DNA from 2 places in the Streptomyces sp. DSM 42067 genome. Region 2 is predicted to be linked to the other one. Evidence: riboswitches for the same ligand, from Rfam matches in the RefSeq annotation. Region 2 holds a riboswitch; the other holds the start of a gene.
The links. A riboswitch is a leader RNA that binds a small molecule or an ion and turns the genes downstream of it on or off. The one in region 2 is predicted to bind glycine.
Positions count from the first base shown of each region.

Region 1: it holds a riboswitch for glycine, as region 2 does, so the genes downstream of both, gcvT (glycine cleavage system aminomethyltransferase GcvT) here and gcvP (aminomethyl-transferring glycine dehydrogenase) in region 2, are expected to answer to the same signal.

Region 1 is NZ_CM147706.1:6,402,854-6,406,252, forward strand. Features, by position in the region: gene gcvH (glycine cleavage system protein GcvH) at 1-224, opposite strand, end outside; gene gcvT (glycine cleavage system aminomethyltransferase GcvT) at 395-1,519, opposite strand; glycine riboswitch at 1,697-1,811, opposite strand; gene ACSMXV_RS29095 (AAA family ATPase) at 1,980-2,654, shown strand; gene ACSMXV_RS29100 (enhanced serine sensitivity protein SseB) at 2,835-3,399, shown strand, end outside.
Region 2 is NZ_CM147706.1:1,805,539-1,808,937, forward strand. Features, by position in the region: gene gcvP (aminomethyl-transferring glycine dehydrogenase) at 1-1,598, opposite strand, end outside; glycine riboswitch at 1,775-1,871, opposite strand; gene ACSMXV_RS08670 (PRC-barrel domain-containing protein) at 1,997-2,377, shown strand; partial or broken gene ACSMXV_RS08675 (DNA polymerase IV) at 2,716-3,399, opposite strand, start outside.

The DNA of each region.
Region 1 (3,399 bases), 4.6 Mb from region 2:
CCGGAGACGGGCGCGTACAGATCGCTGACCGACTTCGTCGACTCCAGCTCGCCGCAGGTCTCGCCCGCGGTCACCGTGTCGCCGACCTCCGGGAGCTGGGCATAGACGACATCGCCGAGCGCGTTCGCCGCGTACTCCGTGATGCCGACCGTCGCGACGCCGTCCTCGGCGGCCGACACCCACTCGTGCTCTTTGCTGTAGCGCAGCTGCTGGGGGTTGCTCATGACCTGAATTCTCCTGTATGCGGGGGAGTGGTGGTGTCGGGGGTACCCCTGCTCGGCGGGTACCCCCCAGGCCCTTAAGGCACTGGGGGAGAAGCCGAGGGCTTGGGGGAGGGTGGTGTGTGCGATCCGATCCGGCCCCGACGAGCCCCAGAGGGCCGTCGGGCACGGCGTCACTTCTGGCGCTTGTAGAACGGCAGCGCCACGACCTCGTACGGCTCGTGGCTGCCGCGGATGTCCACGCCGACGCCGGGGGTGCCGGGCGCGGCGTGTGCGGCGTCGACGTATGCGATCGCGAGCGGCTTGCCGAGCGTGGGCGAGGGGGCGCCGGAGGTGACCTCGCCGATCGCCTTGCCCTCGGCGACGACCTGGTAGCCGGCGCGCGGCACGCGGCGGCCCTCGGCGATCAGCCCGACGAGCATGCGCGGCGGGTTCTTCTCGGCCCGCTCGGCGGCCTCGAGCAGGGCGGCACGCCCCACGAAGTCACCGTTGTTTGAGGTCTTGTCGAACTTGACCACTCGCCCCAGACCGGCGTCGAACGGGGTCAGCGCGGTGGACAGCTCGTGCCCGTACAGCGGCATGCCCGCCTCCAGGCGGAGCGTGTCGCGGCACGACAGGCCGCACGGGACGAGACCGGCCGGGGCGCCCGCCTCGGTGAGCGCCTGCCACAGCTTCTCCGCGTGCTCGGGCGCCACGAACAGCTCGAAGCCGTCCTCGCCGGTGTAGCCGGTACGGGCGATCAGCGCGGGGACACCGGCGACGGTGCCGGGCAGACCGGCGTAGTACTTCAGCCCGTCCAGGTCGGCGTCGGTCAACGACTTCAGGATGCCGGGGGACTCGGGCCCCTGGACGGCGATCAGCGCGTACGCGTCACGGTCGTCGCGCACGATCGCGTCGAAACCGGCCGCGCGGGCCGTGACGGCGTCCAGCACCACCTGCGCGTTGGAGGCGTTCGCGACGATCATGTACTCCTGCTCGGCGAGCCGGTACACGATCAGGTCGTCGAGGATGCCGCCGTCCTCCTGGCAGATCATGGTGTAGCGGGCGCGGCCGACCGCCACGGCGCCGATGTTGCCGACCAGCGCGTAGTCCAGCAGGTTCGCGGCGTCCGGCCCGGTGACGGTGATCTCGCCCATGTGCGAGAGGTCGAAGAGGCCGGCCCCGGTGCGTACGGCGTTGTGCTCGTCGCGCTCGCTGCCGTACCGCAGCGGCATGTCCCAGCCCGCGAAGTCGGTCATGGTCGCGCCGAGCGCGCGGTGCAGCGCATCGAGGGCGGTCTTGCGGAGGGCATTGCTCATAGGGGGGTGCTCCCAGGGCATGACAGGCGAGGTCGAGTCGATCCTCCCCATCTGTCATCGGAACCTGAGAGGTTCGCCACGAGCCCGGGGCCCGCGGCTTGCACCGTGGGTGGAGCCGCCGTTCGCCTGGGCAGTAACCCGACTGCCCGGCTGTGACGGCCCGCTTTTCAGATGTGCCTCGCCCGCGCGGTATCGGGGCCTGAGAGATTCAAGGGAGGGACTTGCTCCTTCGGCGCCCCAGGTCAGGACCTGTCAGGGCCTGGACGGCTGAGGGCTCTCCCGCGCGGATTCAAGCGGCCGGTATGCAGTTGGCGCGCCCATCATTGCACGCCACGCGCGGCACTGTCCCAAGGGCGCAACAGGATTGTTCCGGGAGCAACGAGCCGGTAATGAGCTTGTCTCGCATTACTGTCTCTTTACACTCGTCAAGGCAGAGTGACGTGACCTGACGGGGAGGACGATCACGGTGCACAGGACGAGCGCATACGCGACCACGACCGGGGTGGCGCTGCCGGAGCAGCCCGCCGCCACGGTCGCGAAGAACCGTGGCCGTCTCCCCGAGGCCGTCGTACGCGACCTCCGCGACCGGGCGGGCCGCGGTCCGCGCCGCCTCTCCTTCGCGCCGGGCGACATCGTCGTCGTCTCCGGGCTGCCGGGCAGCGGGAAGTCCACGCTGATGCGGCGGGCCGTGGCCGGAGCGCGCATCGACTCGCAGGACACCCGCGACCGCTGGGACGGCAGGGTGTCCCGCCGTCTCCCGTACGCGGTCTACCGCCCCTTCGTCCGCCTCGCGCACTACGCCGGGCTGCGCCGCGCGCTGCGCTCCGGCGCCAGCGTCGTCGTGCACGACTGCGGCACCCAGGCCTGGGTGCGCCGCTGGCTGAGCCGCGAGGCCCGGCGCCGCGGCGGCACCCTGCATCTGCTGGTGCTCGACGTCGCGCCCGACACGGCACTGGCCGGGCAGCGGGAGCGCGGCCGCGGGGTCTCCCGGTACGCGTTCGCGCGCCACCGCAGGGCGGTGACAGGCCTGATCGGCTCGGTGGAACGGGGCGAGCTGCCCCCGGGCTGCTCCTCGGCGGTACTGCTGGACCGGTCGGCGGCGGATCTGCTGCGAGCGGTCGATTTCGACCGCTGAGCGACAGCATGTGGCACCGTTGCGGGCACGCGTTCCGCCTGGGGCGGAACCGGTGGGCACAGCCCACGACGTACGGGGCGTCGCGTATGGCCTGTGCCCTGCACTCGGAGGGCACCGCCCAGCGCCCGGCGTTAGGGTGCGAACCGCAGCAACCAGAGGTTCCGAGCAGGTGGAAGGCACATGGACATCCCGGCGCAGGCGCACCCCCATCCCCACGGCGGGTGGCCCGGCAACGAGCTGGAGGAGGTGCTCGCCGCCTCCCTCGGCGTCCCCACGGCGGGCGCCCGCATAGTGGAGGTGCTCGGCCGCAGCCCCATATGGATCCCCCTGCCGGGCGGCGGCGGCCCCGACAGCCGCACCCTTGATCTGCCCACCCTGGAGATCGACGGACAGGCATACGTGCCCGTCTTCAGCTCCGAGCAGCAGTTCCGCCAGGTCGTGGGCGACCACATGAGTTACACCGTGGCACCCGCCGTCGACTTCGCGCGCGGACTGCCCCCCGGTCTCGGCATGGCCGTCAACCCGGACGGCACGGTCGGCATACCGCTGCCGCCCCCTGCCGTCGCCGAGCTGTGCCGGGCGGGACGCACGCCCCTCGACGGCCCCGCGAGCGGCGGCCGCGTACGCCTCTTCGAACCCGACTGGCAGAACGATCCGGTGGACTTCCTGTCCGCGGCGTCCGGTGAGTTCGCGGAGACCGGCATCGTGCTCACCGCGCGCCGCTGCCTCGCCAGCGTCGAGGGCG
Region 2 (3,399 bases):
TGGCCGAACTCGGGCCAGGTGACCGGCTCCATCTCGGTGGTCGCGTTGAGCTTCATGGTGCAGGAGCCCAGCGGGATCATGCCGCGGTCGAGCGCGTAGTCGCGGTCGGCGAGCCTGCGCAGGTAGCGCAGCATCGCGGTCTCGGAACGGTGCTGGTGGAAGACCGGGTGCGCGAGGAAGTCGTCGGTGCGCAGCAGCGACTCCGGCAGCGCCTCGGCGGCCGTCTCGTCGAGCGCCTCGATGTCGGCCTCCACGCCGAACGCGGTCCAGACGGCGCCCAGCTGCGCGCGCTTGGTGGTCTCGTCGCAGGCGATGCCCACGTGGTCCGCGTCGACCAGTCGCAGGTTGACCCCGCGCTCACGGGCCGCGGAGACGATCTCGGCGGCCTTGCCGGGCACCCGCGCGGTCAGCGTGTCGAAGTACGCGCCGTGCACGACCTCGACACCGCCGACACGCAGGCCCTCGGCGAGGATCGTGGCGTACCGGTGGGTGCGCTGCGCGATCGCCTTGAGGCCGTCCGGGCCGTGGTAGACGGCGTACATGCCCGCCATCACGGCGAGCAGCACCTGCGCCGTGCAGATGTTGCTGGTGGCCTTCTCGCGGCGGATGTGCTGCTCGCGGGTCTGCAGGGCGAGGCGGTACGCCTTGTTGCCGTCGGCGTCGACGGAGACACCGACCAGACGGCCGGGCAGGCTGCGGGCGAACTTCTCGCGGACTGCCATATAGCCGGCGTGCGGCCCGCCGAAGCCCATCGGCACACCGAAGCGCTGCGTGGTGCCGACGGCGATGTCGGCCCCGAGCTCACCCGGCGAGGTCAGCAGCGTGAGGGCCAGCAGATCGGCGGCGACGGTGACGATCGCGCCGAGCTCGTGCGCCTGGTCGATGACGGGCTTCAGGTCGCGCACGGCACCCGAGGCGCCTGGGTACTGCAGCAGAACACCCACGACCCCGCGCTCGGCGACGTGGGCCGGGATGCCCTCGGACAGATCGGCGACGACCACCTCGACACCGGTCGGCTCCGCGCGCGTCTCGATCACGGCGATGGTCTGCGGCAGCGTGTCGGCGTCGATGAGGAAGACGCCGTTCTTGACCTTGCCGACGCGGCGCGAGAGCGCCATGGCCTCGGCCGCCGCCGTGCCCTCGTCGAGCAGGGAGGCACCCGAGGTGGGCAGTCCCGTCAGCTCGGCGACCATCGTCTGGAAGTTCAGCAGCGCCTCGAGCCGGCCCTGCGAGATCTCCGGCTGGTACGGCGTGTAGGCGGTGTACCAGGCGGGGTTCTCCATGACGTTCCGCAGGATGACCGGCGGGGTGAACGTGCCGTAGTAGCCCAGCCCGATCATCGAGTCGAGGACCTGGTTGCGGTCGGCGAGCGAGCGCAGCTCGGCCAGCACCTCGGCCTCGGTCCGCGCACCCGGCAGCTCCAGCGCATCGGCGCTCTTGATCACATCGGGTACGGCGGCGGCCGTGAGCTCGTCCAGCGAGCCGTACCCGACCTGGGCGAGCATCTTGGCCCGCTCCCCGGCGTCGGGGCCGATGTGCCGCTGCTCGAACGGGATGCCCTGCTCCAGATGGGAGAGCGGAATGCGGTTGGCGGTCATTGTGCGGAGGCCTCCTGGTCTGACACGACCTTCGTGGGCACCACGCGCGGGTGCCCGGACGGCCTCCCCCTCTGTCATCTCAACCTGAGAGTTTCACCGGGTACACACATGTCGCCCGGCTTTCACCGTCGGTGAGAGCGGAAGCCGTCGACGCCCGCCCTGCTTTCCAGAGTGACCTCGTCCGTGCGGTACAGGGGCCTGAGAGATTCCGGGGAGGATTTGCTCCTTCGGCGCCTCCGATCGGGGATCGGAGGACTCTCCCGCACGGGGTCAGCAGCCGATGTCAGCCTACCAGCGAGGGCTTCGCCCGGGACCTGGGCCGAGGCTTCGAGTGGCCGCCTTGCCCAATGTGCTCTTTCGTAGTGCTTACGGATGAGTTGCGAGGAGCTGGAGGGCCCGTGCAGACCGACATCGATCCGCGCACTTTGATAGGCCGCAAGGCATTTGATCGCAACGGTCACAAGATCGGCACCGTCGACGAGGTCTATCTCGACGACGCGACCGGCGTCCCCGAGTGGGCGGCCATCCGCACGGGCCTGTTCAGCCGGGACGCCTTCGTGCCCCTGGAGCCGAGCGAGCTGGTCGAGGGCAGCCTGCGGGTCCCCTTCGAACGCGCCCTCATCAAGGACGCCCCCGACTTCGGCGTGGGCCGCCATCTCTCCCCCGAGCAGGAACTGCAGCTCTACCACCACTACGGCCTGGACGTCTCGGACCCGGGCGCCGCCGCCCTGCCCCCGGACCGCGACTTCGGCCGCCTCGCGGACTCGGACGACACCTGACTCTCCCCGCCCGCTGGTCCAACTCGCCGGCTCTCGCGCCCGGACCCCGCCCCTTCCCCGGCGGGGTCCGCCTGACTGTCCGGAGCAGGATCCGGCCCAGCGGGTTCGCGGCGCACTCCGCCTCCGCCCCCGTCGTACTCCCTGCCTCCGCCCCCGCCGTACTCCATGCCCCCGGACCTGTCCGCACCGAGGGCGACGACGCCGCCGCCATCGACGCCGTGCACGCCGTCTTCCCCCCGCGTGCAGGCACCGCCATCGATGCTGTCCCCGCCGCCGCTGTGCTCGCCCTCGTCCTCGCGGTCGGCGGGCAGCCCGGTCTCTTCGCCCTGCTGGACGCGGCCACGGCCGTCCTCCGCCTTCCCCCTGCCGCCTCCCGTCCCGTCTGGCTCCCCACCATCCGGCCCAGTGCCCGGTTCCGGGGACTGACCGCCGACGATGGGCACAAGCGGCAGCGGCTCGGCCGGCTCCAGATCCGGATCGTCGGTCCTGAACGTGCGTACACGGCCGGGCGGGGAGCCCGGTGTCTCGAACCGCACGGTCACCCGTCCGAGACCGCTCCCCTGCACCCACCCGGCGCCGTACTCGGCATGCCGCACGTCGCGGCCCGCCAGCCAGTGCCGCTCGGCCGGCGCCGGCTCCTCCCCCTCCGGCTGCTGCCCCTCCTCGTGCTCCGCTTCCTCCGATCGGTCCCCGGCCGCCTGGGCGAACAGGTCCTCCTGTGTGAAATCGGCGAGCCCGCTCACGCCGACTCCGAGCAGCCGCACCCCACCGGTGGTGTCCACGGCTTCGAGCAGCCGCCCCGCGGCCTCCCGGACCACGGCGGGGTCGTCGGTGGGTCCGCGGAGCGTCTCTGACCGGGTCAGCGTCGAGAAGTCGTACCTCCGCACCTTGAGGACCACCGTCCTCCCGGATCGCCCCGCGCCCCGCAGCCGCTGCACGCACCGGTCCGCGAGCCGCTGCACCTCCAGCCGGATCCGCACGCGGTCATGGATGTCCACGTCGTACGTGTCCTCGACCGAGAC